2 linked regions of the Azoarcus olearius genome follow. The protein of the gene in region 2 interacts with the protein of the main gene of each other region in a pairwise test. Links are inferred from orthologs where the notes say so. Each region holds a gene or a part of one and is shown on either strand. Other genes may lie near its edges.

Region 1 (6,960 bases), 1.2 Mb from region 2 along the record:
GCGCAAGGGTGGCCGGATTACGGCCCACACCGACGACGCGTTCCACCGCGCCGGCCTGCTTCAGCGCGAGCGCGAAAGATCCGCCGATGAGGCCGACGCCGCAGACGACGAGCTTGCCGATCAAGGCCATGGACCGCTCCGCCGCTCAGCCCAGCGCGTTGCGCAGCGCGGTGATGAAGCGGGCGTTCTCCTCGGGCAGCCCGATCGAGACCCGCAGCCATTCCGGCATGCCGTAGCCGGCGATCGGACGCACGATCACACCCTGGCGCAGCAGCGCGAGGTTGACCGCCGCGGCGTCGCCCACGCGCACGGTGACGAAGTTGCCGGCGGACGGAATCCACTCCAGCCCCAGGCTGGCGAACGCGTCAGTGAGCTGCTGCTTGCCGCGGCGGTTGATGTCGGCGGTACGTGCGACGAAATCGTCGTCACCCAGCGCGGCCTCGGCCGCCGCCAGCGCCACCGCGGACACGTTGAAGGGCTGGCGCACACGGTTCATCAGATCGGCCACGTCGGGGTGGGCGATGGCATACCCCACCCGCAGCCCGGCCAGGCCGTAGGCCTTGCACAGCGTGCGCGACACCAGGAGGTTGGGGAACCGCGCAAGCCAGGCCAGCGAGTCGTAGCGCTGCTCGGGTTCGAGGAACTCGGTGTAGGCCTCGTCCAGCACCACCAGCACGTCTTCGGGCACCTTGGCGAGGAAGGCCTCGAGTGCGGCACCGCCAACGAAGGTGCCGGTGGGATTGTTCGGATTGGCGATGAACACGATGCGGGTGTCGGGCGCGATGGCCGCGGCCATCGCGTCGAGGTCGTGCCCGTAGGCCTGTGCCGGCACCTGGATGCAGCGCGCGCCGCGGGCATTGGTGGCGAGCGGATAGACCGCGAAGGAGTACTGCGAGAACACGGCCGAAGTACCGGGCGCAAGGAAGGTCTGCGCGGCGATCTCGAGCACGTCGTTGGAACCGTTGCCGATGACGAGCTGCGCCGCATCCACGCCGAACTTGCGTGCCAGCGCCGCCTTCAGCGCAAAGGCGCCGCCGTCCGGATAGCGAAAGGCCTCGCGGATTGCCGCTTCGGCCGCGGCACGCGCCTTCGCGCCCATACCGAGCGGATTCTCGTTGGAGGCGAGCTTGACGATGTCGGCTTCTGGAAGGCCCATCTCGCGGGCGAGTTCGGAGATCGGCTTGCCCGGCTGGTAGGGCTGGATGGAACGGATGTAGGCAGGCGCGCGGCTGGCTACGCTCATGGCAGACTCCTGAAAGTTCAGATCGCGGCGACCGGGTAGGAGCCCAGCACCTTGACGAAGGCGGCGCGCTCGTTCAGCTCGCGCAGCGCGGCGGCCACCGCGGCATCGGTCTGATGCCCCTGGATGTCGACGTAGAACACGTATTCCCACAAGCCACTGCGCGCCGGGCGCGACTCGAGCTTGCTCATGTCGACGCCGTGGCGCGCCAGCGGTTCGAGCAGCGCGTGCATCGCCCCGGGGCGGTTCTGCGCAGAACACACCAGCGACGTCTTGTCGTTGCCGGACGGCCCTGCATCATGGCTGGCGATGACGAGGAAACGCGTCGTGTTGTTGGGGTCGTCCTCGATGTTGGTGGCGAGCTTGTTGAGGCCGTACAGCTCGGCCGCGGCCTCGCCGGCGATTGCGCACGATTCGGGATCTTCCGCCGCCAGCCGCGCCGCCTCGGCGTTGCTCGCCACCGGGATGCGCGGCAGATGGGCCAGGTTGCGGTTGAGCCACTCGTGGCACTGCGCCAGCGACTGCGCGTGCGAATACAGGCGCTTCGCGCCGCCGATGCCCTCGGCGCGCGACAGCAGGTTCTGGTGGATGCGCAGCTTGACCTCGCCGCACACCTTCAGCGGATTGGCCAGCAGCAAATCCAGCGTGCCGCCGACCGCGCCCTCGGTGGAGTTCTCCACCGGCACCACGCCATAGTCCGCATTGCCCGACTCGACCGCGCGGAACACCTCGTCGATCGACGGCGTCGGCAGGAAGTTGGGGGCCGCGCCGAAATGCTTGCGGCTCGCACTTTCCGAGAAGGTGCCAGCGGGGCCGAGATAAGCCACCTTCAGCGGCTGCTCAAGACCCAGGCAGGCCGACATGATTTCACGGAAGATCTTCTGCACCGCGACGTCGGGCAGCGGTCCGCCATTGAGGTCCGCCAGCCGGCGCAGCACCTGGGCCTCGCGTTCCGGCCGGTAGATGTTGCCGTGCTTGATCTCGCCCACGCGCTGCGCACAACGCGCGCGCTCGGCAAGGCGGGCAAGGATTTCCTCGTCCAGACGGTCGATCTGGTTACGCAGGTTCAGGAGTTCGTCGCTCATGGGTACCGGCTCCGCTTATCCGTGGCGAAGCGCGAAGTCGCGCATGTAATCGACCAGCGCCTGCACGCCTTCGAGCGGCATCGCGTTGTAGATCGAGGCGCGCATGCCGCCCACCGACTTGTGACCCTTCAGCTGCACCAGGCCGGCATCCTTGGCGCCCGCCAGGAAGCGGTCGTTGAGCGATTCGTCCTTGAGGAAGAAGGGCACGTTCATGCGCGAGCGGCAGGCCGGATCGATGCGGTTCTCGTAGAACGGACAGTCGTCGAGGAAGCCGTACAACAGTTCCGCCTTGGCGATGTTCTGCGCTTCGATGCCGGCGACGCCGCCCTTGCGCTTGAGCCACTGGAACACGAGGCCAGCGATGTAGATGGCATAGGTAGGCGGGGTGTTGTACATCGAGCCGTTGTCGGCCACGGTGCGGTAGTCGAAGGCCGTGGGGCAGAACGGCGCGGCGCGCCCGAGCAGGTCGTCGCGGACGATGACGATCGTGAGCCCGGCAGGACCGATGTTCTTCTGCGCACCGCCGAACAGCAGGCCGTACTTGGTCACGTCGAACGGGCGCGACAGGATGTGCGAGGACACGTCGGCCACCACCGGCACCTCGGCGCGGCCGATCCGGGCCAGATCGGGCTCGAACGGATACTCGACGCCGCCGATGGTCTCGTTGGTGCAGGTGAAGAGGTAGGACGGGCGCGCCGACAGCTTCCACTCGCTCATCGGCGGCACCGTGGTGTAGCCGCTCGCCTCCGAGGTCGCGGCGATATTGACCTCGCCGTACTTGCGTGCCTCCTTCTGCGACTTCACCGACCACGAGCCGGTGACCACGTAGTCCGCACGCTTCTCCTCGCCCATCAGGTTCATCGGGATGATCGCGTTCTCGGCGATCGCCCCGCCCTGCATGAACAGCACGCGGTAGTTGGCCGGAATCGCCATCAGCTCGCGCAGGTCGGCCTCGGCCTGCTCGGCGATCGACACGAACTCCTTGCTGCGGTGGCTCATTTCCATGACGCCGACGCCGGCGCCGCGCCAGTCGAGCATCTCCTCGGCGGCCTGCTGCAGCACCTCGGCGGGCAGCGCGGCCGGACCGGCCGCGAAATTCCAGACGCGTGTCATTCCTGTTCTCCTTCACCCGCGGCGCCCGGCGCGCCGGCATTCTCGCCGTCCGCGGCGCCCTCTTCGCCACCTTCCACCAGTTCGTCCGCCTCGGCACCGGACTCGGCCACCTTCTCGATCCCGGCCAGGTACGTGCCCTCATCGAGGTTGATCAGCGTCACGCCCTGGGTGGCGCGGCCAAGCTCGCGGATGTCCTGCACCTTGGTGCGGATCAGCACTGCACCGGTGGAGATCAGCATCACCTCGTCGGTCGGATCGACCAGCACCGCGCCGACCAGCTTGCCGTTGCGGTCCGAGGTCTGGATTGCGATCATGCCCTTGGTGCCGCGGCCGTGGCGGGTGTATTCCGCCACCGGGGTGCGCTTGCCATAACCGTTTTCGGTAGCCGTCAGCACCGACTGGGTTTCGCCCTTGGCGACCAGCATCGCGATCACGCGCTGGCCGTCTTCCAGCGTCATGCCGCGCACGCCGCGCGCTTCGCGGCCCATCGGGCGCACGTCGCTCTCGGCAAAGCGCACGGCCTTGCCGGCGTCGGAGAACAGCATCACGTCGCATTCACCGTCGGTGATCGCGACGCCGATCAGGTGGTCGCCGTCATCGAGGTTGACCGCGATGATGCCGGCCTTGCGCGGGTTGGCGAAAGCGGTGAGCGCAGTCTTCTTGACCGTGCCTTCCGAAGTGGCCATGAACACGAAATGCTCTTCATCGAAGGTCTGCACCGGCAGCACCGCGGTGATCTTCTCGCCCTCGATCAACGGGAACAGGTTCACGATCGGCTTGCCGCGCGAGTTGCGGGTGCCTTCGGGCACCTCGTACACCTTCAGCCAGTAGGCGCGGCCGCGGCTGGAGAAGCACAGCACGGTGTCGTGGGTATTGGCGACGAAGAGGTGGTCGATGAAGTCCTCGTCCTTCATCGAGGTGGCCTGCTTGCCGCGGCCGCCGCGGCGCTGGGCGCGGTAGTCGGCGAGCGGCTGGCGCTTGAAGTAACCGGTGTGCGACAGCGTCACCACCATGTCTTCCGGCGTGATCAGGTCCTCGATGTTGATCTCGGCGGTGCTGAGCACGATCTCGGAACGGCGCGGATCGCCGAACTGGTTGCGGATCGCGGTCAGCTCCTCGACGATGATCGCGGTGATGCGCTCGGGGCGGGCCAGGATGTCGAGCAGGTCGGTGATGAGATCCATCACCTCGCGGTACTCGCCGACGATCTTGTCCTGTTCGAGGCCGGTCAGGCGCTGCAGGCGCAGTTCCAGGATGGCCTGGGCCTGGGCGTCGGACAGCTTGTAACCCTGGGCCGAGAAGCCGAACTCGGGGTCCAGCCCTTCCGGGCGGTAGCTGTCGGCGAGCGCGCGCGACAGCATTTCTTCCACCAGCGGCGAGCGCCACGTGCGCTCCATCAGGCCGCGCTTGGCATCCGCCGGCGTCGGCGCGGCCTTGATCAGCGCGATGATCTCGTCCACGTTGGACAGCGCCACCGCCAGGCCTTCGAGGATGTGGCCGCGGTCGCGCGCCTTCTTCAGTTCGAAGATGGTGCGGCGGGTGACGACCTCGCGCCGGTGCTCGAGGAAGCACACCAGCATTTGCTTGAGGTTGAGCAGGCGGGGCTTGCCGTCCACCAGCGCCACCATGTTCATGCCGAAGGTGTCCTGCAGCTGGGTGTGCTTGTACAGGTTGTTGAGCACCACCTCGGGCATCTCGTTGCGCTTCAGTTCGATCACCACGCGCATGCCGGACTTGTCCGACTCGTCGCGGATCTCGCTGATGCCCTCGACCTTCTTTTCGTTGACCAGCTCGGCGATGCGCTCCAGCAGGGTGCGCTTGTTCACCTGGTAGGGCAGCTCGTCGACGATGATGGCTTCGCGGTCGCTGTTCTTGCCGATCGGCTCGATATGGGTGCGGGCGCGCATCACCACCCGGCCGCGGCCGGTGCGATAGCCTTCGTGCACGCCGTGCAGGCCGTAGATCAGACCCGCGGTGGGGAAGTCGGGCGCCTTGACGATTTCGATCAGCGCTTCGAGGTCGGTTTCCGGATCTTCGAGCAGCTTGAGACAGGCATCGACCACTTCACCCAGGTTGTGCGGCGGGATGTTGGTCGCCATGCCGACCGCGATACCGGAGGAACCGTTGATCAGCAGATTGGGGATGCGGGCCGGCAGGATCAGCGGCTCTTTTTCGGAGCCGTCGTAGTTCGGCCCGAAATCCACCGTTTCCTTGTCGATGTCGGCCAGCAGTTCGTGGCCGATGCGCGCCATGCGGATTTCGGTGTAACGCATCGCCGCGGCGTTGTCGCCGTCGACCGAGCCGAAGTTGCCCTGGCCATCGACCAGCATGTAGCGCAGCGAGAAATCCTGCGCCATGCGCACGATGGTGTCGTACACCGCCGAGTCGCCATGCGGGTGGTACTTACCGATGACGTCGCCGACGATACGCGCCGACTTCTTGTAGGCGCGGTTCCAGTCGTTGGAAAGCTCGTGCATCGCGTACAGCACCCGGCGGTGCACCGGCTTCAGGCCGTCGCGCGCATCGGGCAGCGCCCGCCCCACGATCACGCTCATGGCGTAATCCAGGTAGGAGTGGCGCATTTCCTCCTCGAGGCTGATCGGCAGCGTTTCCTTGGCGAACTGTGTCATGCTCGAAGGCGGTCAGACCCGCGTAACCCAAAAGGGAGAGATGTTACCACGCCCCCTTGCGGCATTCCGGTCGGCGGGTCGCTGACAGGCCCGCCGTCAACGCGCGATCAGCCTTCGCCGGCCAACAGCCGCCTTGCATCCTCGCGCCAGTACCCCAGCGCGCTGTAGTAGCCCTCCCACACGCACCCATTGCAGCCACGGCCGCAGCACGTCGTGGGCGGCGCAGGCGGCGGGCGCAGCGAGAGCCCGGCACATTCAAGCCGCCCCCGGATCGCGGCGACCGCGGCCTCGGCATCGGCCAGCGTACGCACGGGCGCCGTGAAGGGATCGGAGGGCTTAACGGAAGGCGGCATGGCGGCAGGCGGCGCAAAAGCCGCGATTATCGCGCCCCGCCGCCCGCGCGCATTTTTTTCGTTGATGCGCTTGAAAACCGCCGGACCGCCCCCAAGTAGCCGCCCATCCCTGAGAAAACAACACGGAGCACACCCGATGCCGGATCCCACCCAGAACCCGAACGTCACGCCGGAACTCGAGCAGCACGCCGCACCGGAAGCCGCCGCCGAGGCCGCTCCGGAAAGCAGCGCCGACGTGATGCCCAGCCTGGAAGAGACCCTGCGCCAGGCCGAACTCAAGGCCGCCGAACACTACGACGCCTGGCTGCGGGCCAAGGCGGAGGGCGAGAACATCCGCCGCCGCGCGCAGGAGGACATTGCCAAGGCGACGAAGTTTGCTGCCGAGAAGTTCGCCAGCGCGATGGTGCCGGTGAAGGACAGCCTCGAAGCCGCGCTCGCGGTCGAGAACCAGACCGTCGAAAAACTGCGCGAAGGCGTGGAACTGACGCTCAAGCAGCTGGTTTCCGCGTTCGAAGGCGCTGGCCTGGCAGAAGAAAACC
Region 2 (9,206 bases):
TCGTCCTCGTACTGCTTGGTGGTCTGGCCCTGGGCCAGCACATGCTGGGTGTAGGTATCGAACTTGTAACGCTCGTCGCTGTTGGCCGGCTCGCGGGAAATGGCGTTGTGGTTGGGCTCGAAGGAGGTGACGAGGCCACAATACTGGCCGAAGGTCTTGGTTTGAAAGATGCGGTAGTAATGGCAGGCGTCGTAGATGCTGGCCGCCACCAGAATGGCCGTGCCCCGGTCGTTGTTGAGCCGGGGCTTCAAGGCAAAGTCCTGGATGATGTCGGCGACGATGCGCGCCTTGCGCTCTTCTGCACTCATCAGTTCTTCCATCGTCGCCCAGCGCTTGCGCAGAATGGACTTCTGGAAGTTGTTGAGGTTCTTCGTCTTCTGCTCGAACCATTGGTCGATGGCCTTGCGGGAGCCGAGGCGCTGGGGCACGTCCCGGGCCTCGTACTTCAGGTCCAGCACCACCTTGTCGGCCACCGCCTGATGGAACTTGTAGGTGTGGATGTAGGTGCCGAACACGTCCCGCGTCATCTGCTTGTCTTTGCGTAGCAGTGGCGTGCCGGTGAAGCCGATGAAGATCGCCCCTTCCAGCCAGCGCTTCATCTGCTTATTCATGTCGCCGCCCTGGGTACGGTGACATTCATCGACGAAGATGTAGAAACGGCCATGGACCCGGGGCGGCTCACCCTTCAGGTCCGTGGTGTCGAACTTGTGGATCAGCGCGCAAAGCAGGCGCGGCGTGGTGGCGCCAAGCTTCTCGATCAGCTCGGCGCGGGAGGTGATGCGCGGCGAAGCGGCATCCTCGCCGATAACCCCGGCGTTGCGCATGACGCCGACGATCTGCTTGTCTAGTTCGTCCCGGTCGGTGATGACCAGGATGCGGGCTTCCGGGTCGTGTTCCAGCAGCCACTTGGCAATCAACACCATCAGGATGCTCTTGCCGCTGCCCTGGGTGTGCCAGATCACGCCGCCTTCCTGCTTGGCGACGCGCTCCTGGGCCGCCTTGACGCCCTGGAACTGATGCTGGCGCGGCACCTTCTTCTGGCCGGCGTCGAAGATGATGAAGTTACGGATCAGGTCGAGCAGCCGGGTCTTGTCACAGAGCTGCACCAGCGGGCGGTCGAGCAGGCTTCCGGCTTCTAGCGTGATCCCGGCAGCAGGGGGCGCTTCGTCCTTCCATTCGACAAAGAACTGCTCCGGCGTGCCGGTGGTGCCATAACGCAAGCCTTGCGAGTCGCTGCCCGCCAGCACCAGCTGCACCGTGCTGAAGAAGCCCTTGTTGAAGATGTCTTCCTGATTGGTGATCAGCTGGCGCACCCCGTCGGCTACTTCTACCGAGCTGCGCTTGAGTTCCAGCACCGCGATGGCGATACCGTTGATGTAGAGCACGATGTCGGGCCGACGCTGGTAACCGCCCTTGAGCGTCACCTCCTCGGCCAGGGCGAAGTGGTTGTTACCCGGGGTGGCCCAGTCGATCAGATGCACCTTGTCGTGGGGCTGGCCGGCGGCCACCTGCACATCGACGCCATAGCGCAGCAACTGGTAGGTGCGCAGGTTGGCCTGGTAGAGGGTGATGCCGGTGCTGTCGGCCGACGTCAGCAGCTTTTGCAGGGCGGCGGCGATGTGGGCGTCAGAGTAACCGCGCTGTTGCAGGTTGGCGCGCAGCAGTTCGGTTTCGATGGGGCGGTTGTTTTCCCGCTTGTTCCACTCGCCTAGGTAGTCGTAGCCGAGGCAGTCCGAGCGCGAAGTATCCGTAAAGAGCGCGATGACGCGATTCTGGGTTTTACGTTCGGAGCGCGGCTGTTCAAGCATGGGTGGCCTATCAGGTTGGTAGTCGGGTCTTCCCGGTTAGCAATTCCGACATCATAGCCTGCTTCAAGGCGCGGGTTTTGGTGAGGCGGGCTTCAAGGGCGGCCAGTTCAGCGTCCATGTCGGCGAGGATGGTGGCTATGACGGTTTGTTCTTCCAATGTTGGTGGCAGACGTATCTCGAAAGTCTGAAACGTCGGTAAACGAAGGGAGTCGACCGTCGCCTTCACCGTGTTCTGCATAGCCCAGGTGCCAAAGTGCTGTGACATGTAGAGATGAACGTACCGTCCAGAGACACTATCCGCGAATTGCGTTATCGCATAGACACGTTGATGAACGTCGAAACGCCCGTTGATGTAGTGGAAAATGTTGCCGATCTGACCCTCGCCAGGCACCAAGACCGCTTCGCAGTCATGCGAGTAGCTATTGATACGCTCTACGGTAGCCGACCGTACATAGAAGGGATATGCCCCGTCCTCGATTTTGTCTTCGTTGTTACGGCTTCCGGTTTTGATGTGGGCGATATCCCCTAGTAGCTTCACCTCCCACTCCCCACTAAATCCCGGCAGGCGGGTTTGGCCGGTAAGGAGTTGCTGCATGGCGGCCTGTTTGAGATCCCGCTTCTTGGCGATCAGCCGGGTCAAGCCGTCGATCAGCGCATCCACATCTGACAGGGCGGTGGCGATGGCGCGTTGTTCCGCCCCTGAGGGAGGTACGGGAGCCAGAAACGCATTGAGGCTTTTGTTCGTTATCTGGTTGATTGTCGCGCCGAGATGTTCGCTGATTTGACGCTTAAGAATTGGTGACTGGAACAGGTAGCTGGCAAGTTTTCCAATGGGGCTGCGGTAAACCGCCATGAATGCCCCAAATGTCATTCCTTTTGTCCGCTCATCCAGTAGCGCGGATTTTCCAATCAGATCACGGCTGCCATTCCTGACGCAGATAAGCACATCGTTTGGACGCACCTTGATGCGATCCGGAATGTCCGCATGGACAAAAACATTGTCATCAAAAGCAAGCGCATCGTTCTGGATATTCGACGATCGTAGAACAAGCGTCCCATGATCCCGAACCTCTGTCGGTTTGTAGGTGAGCCCGATCAGAGCCTCGCCAATTTCACCAAGGCGCTTAACATGCCAGTCTGACGGAATCACGCCTACTTCCGTCTGCTTGTACCCCGATTTCACTCCCATGCCGCCCCCATGAGCTTGAGGTGTTCCTCCACCCTGGCCGACAGCAGGGCCACTTCATCCACCAGTTGCGGCAACGGCGTGGCGTAGCGCTCGGCCAGTTCGCGGATGCGGGCGGTCAGGGTCTGGCCGACGCGGTCGAGCTCACCTTGCAGGTCAGCGGCCAACCGGGCCAGCCATTTGTCGTCCACCACCAGGGTCTTGATCTCCGGCACGCTCAGCTTGGCATAGTGGTCATGGGCCAGCTGATCGAGCTGGGCGTCCAATTCCTTGACGGCTTTCTTGAGCTTGCTCTCCTCTTCGCTTAACCTGAGCCATTGCTTCAGCACCGCCAGCTCGTCCTTTGCCTCGGGATCGTTGCCAATCTCCTTGACGCGGTCCTTCACCTGGGCAGCGTTGATCTTGTCGAAACCGGCGAAGGCGGCATCCTCGCCGCTGTGTTCCTCTTCCAGTTCGGCAATCTGACCGACGACGGCTTCCAGTTCGGCCTGCTTGGCGTCGAGTGCAGCCTGTTCCTTGGCGAAGTAACGGACGACGAGATAGGGCTTGGGGATCAGGTCGCAGGCCCAGCCCTTGTCCTTCTGTTTGCCCTTCTTGTCGGTTTCGACGATGCGTGTTGGCTTGGCTACCCAACCATCAGAGGCGATCAGGTAGGCGTCGTCCTGCATCGTTTCCGCCCAGTAGTCCATCAGGTGCTGATAAACGTCGTAGGGATCGAGTAGGGGCGCGGCCTGGAAGGCGGCGAGCAGGGTTTCGGAGACAGTGCCGATCAGGGCCTTGGGGTGGTCGTTCTGGCCGAAGCCGGTGAGGCGCGGGGTAATTGCTTCGCGCCATTTGCTGAACAGGGTGTTCGCCTTGTTGGTGAAGGCGATGAATTCGCCGTGGCCGAGGATGGCAGCCTTGATCTCGCCCACCGGCAGCTTGAGGCGTGCGTAGCCGGGGCGGCCGGCCGATTCAAACAGCGCAGTGCGTAGGCCGGGCATCTGCAGCCAGTCGGCGGCGAAGGCGTCGATGTCGCGCTCCGGGATGCCACCGTTGAGGTGGGCGTCGATGTCCTGCAGGTCTTCCGGCTCGCTGCTGTCGATGTAGCGCGGCAGGTTGAGGTTAAAGTCGTTCTTGGCGTCGGCGATCTCGGCGAAGGGCACCATGCGGGCGTAACGCGGGCTGTCGATCTGCCGGGTGAAGGTATCGACGATCTTGTGGATGTCCTGCTCACGCAGGCGGTTCTTATTGCCGTCCTTGATGTAGCCCTTGGCGGCGTCGATCATGAACACGCCTTTGCGAGCGGCGGCGTTTTCCTTGTCCAGCACCAGGATGCAGGCGGGGATGCCCGTGCCGTAGAACAAGTTGGCAGGCAGACCGATGATGCCCTTGAGGATGCCGGAGCGCACCAACTGCTGGCGGATGACCGCCTCGGCATTGCCGCGGAACAGCACGCCGTGGGGCAGGATGCAGGCGGCTTTGCCGTTGGCTTTCATGCTGCGGATGATGTGCAGCAGATAGGCGTAGTCGCCCTGCTTTGCCGGCGGTACGCCCCAGCCGAAGCGCTGGTAGAGGTCGTCTTCCGGGGTAAGGCCGGTGCTCCAGGTCTTGTCGGAAAAGGGTGGATTGGCGACCACGTAGTCGTAGTTGCGCAATCCCTCGCCATCTTTGAATTTTGGCGCCGCCAGCGTGTTGCCGGAGAGGATGTTGGCGGTGGGGAAGTCGTGCAGGATCATGTTCATCCGCGCCAGACCGGCGGTAGTGACGTCCTTTTCCTGTCCTTCCAGGGTGATCTTGTTGCCGGCTTCGGCGGCGACCTTGAGGAGCAGCGAACCCGAGCCGCAGGTCGGATCGTAGGCCGTGGTGGCGGCCTTAGTGTTTTCGGGTGAGATGCCGATCACCTTGGCGATGACGCGACTAACTTCGGATGGCGTGTAGAACTGGCCCTTGCTCTTGCCGGAATCCTGCGCGAAGTGGCGCATCAGGTACTCGTAGGCGTCGCCGAGGATGTCGTCGTGCTCGGCGCGATTCTGGGAGAAGTCCAGCTCTGGCTTCTGGAAGATGCTGACCAGGTTGGACAACCGCTCCACCATGGCCGGACCTTCGCCCAGCTTGTTAGGGTCGTTGAAGTCCGGGAAGTCGCTGCGGGCCAGCCGGGCATTGGCATCGATCAGTGGCTGGATGATCTGAGTGTTGATCTTGTCGCCGATGTCGCTTTTGCCCTTGAGGGCGATCATGTCTTTGAAGCTGGCCCCCTTGGGAATAACCACGGGCGGGGCGAAGTCGTTGCTGTCGGCGTACTTGTCGCTGATGTACTTGATGAACAGCATGAACAGGACGTAGTCCTTGTACTGGCTGGCATCCATGCCGCCACGCAGTTCATCGCAGGAGGCCCAGAGGGAGGAGTAGAGGTCGGATTTCTTGATTGCCATTGAGACCGCAACGACCACAAAACGAAAGGCGGGAACTTTAACCCGGGCAGGCGCCTGCTGCAGAGGCAGATCGAGGTGATGACTTTGCCACTACGTGTAGAGGCGCAGATGTACCGTCATCACGATCTGCTCAAGTTCTCTCAAGCCCAACTCAGCGCCCGCTCTCTTGCAACCTTTCTGGTTGCGCAAGGGGTCGAAGAGATCGGACAGTTGGAGGTGCGGCGGGCCGAGACTGCTGAGACCGACAATATCTCTGCCTACGAGAACGCTATGCACCAGCGATGATATTGGAAGGGCGAGCAGCCGCTGCGGAAATCGAGCTCTACGAACGCCCCTTCGAAATCAAGGTTAGCGCAGTGGAGTGAGAGAGAGCTGACAGGTTTGCCCGCGTGGAGTACCCGTTGAATCAGTCAAATGAAAAAACAGATTAATGGGCAATGCACCAATCCACGTCAGCTATTCGTCATGGGGCGGTTACGTCGTTCACCGCGCAGTAAAGCTGGCACTCCATAAAGCTGTGCTGCCGGGGACAGCAATCCGATGCATTGAAGCCGTAGCATCGCCCAATCATCAACGGCCGCATAGGCCGACATGCTGTCGGTGAGGTGGAACATTGGGTGTCTGGTCGGCGTCACGAATCCATCTAAGGCGGCCTGCTCGTAGTTCTTAGCGGCCATTTCAGCGAGGGTAGTGGGCGGGCCGTGGTACGTCGTGTGCGCGGTGGCTTCTAGGCCTGTATGGGTCAATTAGCCAAATTCCGGTAGAGAACTCCGCTAAGAGAGCTCTCGCTAGGCGCTAGCGTCTTTGATTTCGGAAGCAAAATGGGCGGGGAACCCTGCCGGGTTCGCCCGCCCTTTCGCTCGTCTGCCAGTTTTTGCCTAACAAATTGCCAGTTTATGGTCGCCGCTACATTCGATCACACGTCGATGTTCTGCGCATACAGCGCATTGCTCTCGATGAACGCCCTTCTCGGCTCCACGTTATCCCCCATCAGCGTGGTGAAGATTTCGTCCGCGGCGATCGCGTCGTCGATCTGCACCCGCAGCAGGCGGCGGACCGCCGGGTCCATGGTGGTTTCCCACAGCTGCTCGGGGTTCATCTCGCCGAGGCCTTTGTAGCGCTGCTTGCTGAGGCCGCGTTCCACTTCGGCCAGCAGCCAGGTGATGGCGTCGGCGAAGCGGGTGACGGTCTGGCGCTTTTCGCCGCGGCGGATTTCGGCGCCGGGGCCGATGAGGCCGGCGATGGAGGCGGCGGCGGTGCGGATGCTGCGGTAGTCGCCAGAGACGAGGAAGGCGGTTTCGACCCAGCCGAACTTGAGGTTGCCGTGGTGCAGGCGCTCGATGGTGAGGCGCCAGGCTTCGGTTTCTTCGTGGTATTCGGCGTAGATGCGCAGGCCTTCCGGCAGGTGGGGCTGGATGCGGTCTGCCGATGCGCGGGCTGCGGCTTCGTCGTCCAGGCTGATCTCGAGGTCGTGCGCGAGCATGGCTTGCAGCACTTCGGGGTCGATGTAGCTGGCCAGGCGCTTGATGACCGCTTCGGCAAGCAGGTAGCTGCGCGCGAGGCCGCCGAGCGCGTCGTCGGTGATGGCGTCGGCGCCTTCGCGCGGGACCAGCACGGCGCCGTCGAGCGCGAGCTTGAGCAGGTGGCCGTTGAGTTCGTGGTCGTCCTTGATGTAGAGCTCGGTCTTGCCGTGCTTGATCTTGTAGAGCGGCGGCTGGGCGATGTAGATGTGGCCGCGCTCGACCAGCTCCGGCATCTGACGGTAGAAGAAGGTGAGCAGCAGGGTGCGGATGTGGGCGCCGTCGACGTCGGCGTCGGTCATCAGGATGATGCGGTGGTAGCGCAGCTTTTCGGGCTTGTAGTCGTCCTTGCCGATGCTGGTGCCGAGCGCGGTGATGAGGGTGGCGATTTCCTGGCTCTGCAGCAGCTTGTCGAAGCGGGCCTTCTCGACGTTGAGGATTTTGCCCTTGAGCGGCAGGATCGCCTGGAACTTGCGGTCGCGGCCCTGCTTGGCGGAGCCGCCTGCGGAGTCACCCTCGACCAGGTAGAGCTCGGACAGCGCGGGGTCTTTTTCCTGGCAGTCGGCGAGCTTGCCGGGCAGGCCGACGCCGTCGAGCACGCCCTTGCGGCGGGTCATTTCGCGCGCCTTGCGGGCGGCGTCGCGGGCGCGGGCGGCTTCGACGATCTTGTTGCAGATGGTCTTGGCGTCGATCGGGTTTTCGAGCAGGAAGTCGGTGAGCTTGGCGGCGACGACTTCTTCCACCGCCGGGCGCGCCTCGCTGGAGACGAGCTTCATCTTGGTCTGGCTGGCGAACTTGGGGTCCGGCATCTTCACCGACAGCACGCAGGCGAGGCCTTCGCGCATGTCGTCGCCGGTGATGTCCACCTTGGCCTTCTTGGCGATCTCGTTTTCTTCGATGTACTTGTTGATGACGCGGGTCATCGCGGTGCGCAGGCCGGTGAGGTGGGTGCCACCGTCGGCCTGCGGGATGTTGTTGGTGTAGCAGAGCACCTGTTCGGCGTAGGAGTCGTTCCATTGCATGGCGACTTCGACCGAAAGTTCGGCCTCGCCGGCGCCGGTGGGGATGCGGGTGGTGCCGGCGGCGTAGAACACGCTGGGATGCAGGACCGCCTTGGTGCGGTTGATGTACTCGACGAAGCCGCGCACGCCGCCGGCGAAGGCGAAGTCTTCTTCCTTGCCGGTGCGCTGGTCGACCAGGCGGATCTTGACGCCGTTGTTGAGGAACGACAGTTCGCGCAGACGCTTGGCGAGGATTTCGTAGTGGTATTCGACGGTGCCGAAGATTTCCTCGTCGGCGAGGTAATGCACCTCGGTGCCACGCTTGCTGGTTTCGCCCAGCACCTTCAGCGGGCTCACTTCGACGCCGTCCACCACGTCGATCACGCGGTCCTGCGGCGCGCCGCGGTGGAACTCCATGAAGTGCTTCTTGCCGTCGCGGCGGATGGTGAGGCGCAGCCACTTCGACAGCGCGTTGACGCAGGACACGCCGACGCCGTGCAGGCCGCCCGAAACCTTGTAGCTGTTCTGGTTGAACTTGCCGCCGGCGTGCAGCACGCACATGACGATTTCGGCCGCGGAGCGCTTGGGCTCGTGCTTGTCGTCCATCTTGACGCCGACCGGGATGCCGCGGCCGTTGTCGGTGACGGAGATGGAGTTGTCGGCGTGGATGGTGATGACGATGTCGTCGCAGTGGCCGGCCAGCGCCTCGTCGATGGCGTTGTCGACGACCTCGAACACCATGTGGTGCAGGCCGGTGCCGTCGGAGGTGTCGCCGATGTACATGCCCGGCCGCTTCCTCACCGCTTCCAGGCCTTCGAGCTGCTGGATGCTGGATTCGTCGTAGTCGTTGCCGGAGGGGGCGGGCGTGTTTTGCGGTTCGGACATTGTCATCTCGGGTGATTCAAAAAGAACGGAACTCCTTCCCGTTCAAGGGGGCGGAGCTGGGGTTTCGGCGAGCACTGCTCGACACCTGCGTGGCGGCGAGGCGTAGCCGAGACTACAACTGCATTTTTCGAGGTGGGGATGGGGCGGTGGATCGCAGCGGCTGACCCCATCCCCCTCCTGGCCTCCCCCTTGAAGGGGGAGGAGCGGGGCTAGATGCGCATCGGCATCACGACGTACTTGAACTTGTCGTTGCCCGGCAGCGTGACGAGCGCGCTGGAGTTGCCGTCGTTGAAGCGCCATTCCACCTGCTCGGACGACAGGTTGTTGAGCACGTCGAGCAGGTAGGTGACGTTGAAGCCGATGTCGAGCGGGGTGTCGTGGTAGTCGATCTC

What was found.
Region 1: the proteins of gyrB (region 2) and gyrA interact in binary tests that used the Escherichia coli proteins (3 or more experiments, as listed by UniProt). The link is inferred for Azoarcus olearius from one-to-one orthologs.

The regions. Positions count from the first base shown.
Region 1 is NZ_CP016210.1:1,227,465-1,234,424, reverse strand. What follows is about bases 3,235-6,434. They hold gyrA (DNA gyrase subunit A), read right to left. Parts: upstream 6,069-6,434; coding sequence 3,435-6,068; downstream 3,235-3,434. Other genes in these bases: dqs_RS20440 (oxidoreductase-like domain-containing protein), read right to left, coding at 6,176-6,421; serC (3-phosphoserine/phosphohydroxythreonine transaminase), read right to left, coding at 3,235-3,438. In the rest of the region: dqs_RS05795 (prephenate dehydrogenase), read right to left, coding at 1-130; hisC (histidinol-phosphate transaminase), read right to left, coding at 146-1,243; pheA (prephenate dehydratase), read right to left, coding at 1,261-2,325; more of serC, read right to left, coding at 2,341-3,234; nucleotide exchange factor GrpE, read left to right, coding at 6,558-6,960. UniProt on the Escherichia coli protein: A type II topoisomerase that negatively supercoils closed circular double-stranded (ds) DNA in an ATP-dependent manner to maintain chromosomes in an underwound state.
Region 2 is NZ_CP016210.1:2,429-11,634, reverse strand. The notes cover bases 6,070-9,206. They hold gyrB (DNA topoisomerase (ATP-hydrolyzing) subunit B), read right to left. Parts: upstream 8,815-9,206; coding sequence 6,325-8,814; downstream 6,070-6,324. Other genes in these bases: dnaN (DNA polymerase III subunit beta), read right to left, coding at 9,024-9,206. In the rest of the region: dqs_RS00035 (type I restriction endonuclease subunit R), read right to left, coding at 1-1,808; dqs_RS00030 (restriction endonuclease subunit S), read right to left, coding at 1,819-2,958; dqs_RS00025 (type I restriction-modification system subunit M), read right to left, coding at 2,988-5,408; dqs_RS00020 (hypothetical protein), read left to right, coding at 5,517-5,693. UniProt on the Escherichia coli protein: DNA gyrase negatively supercoils closed circular double-stranded DNA in an ATP-dependent manner to maintain chromosomes in an underwound state.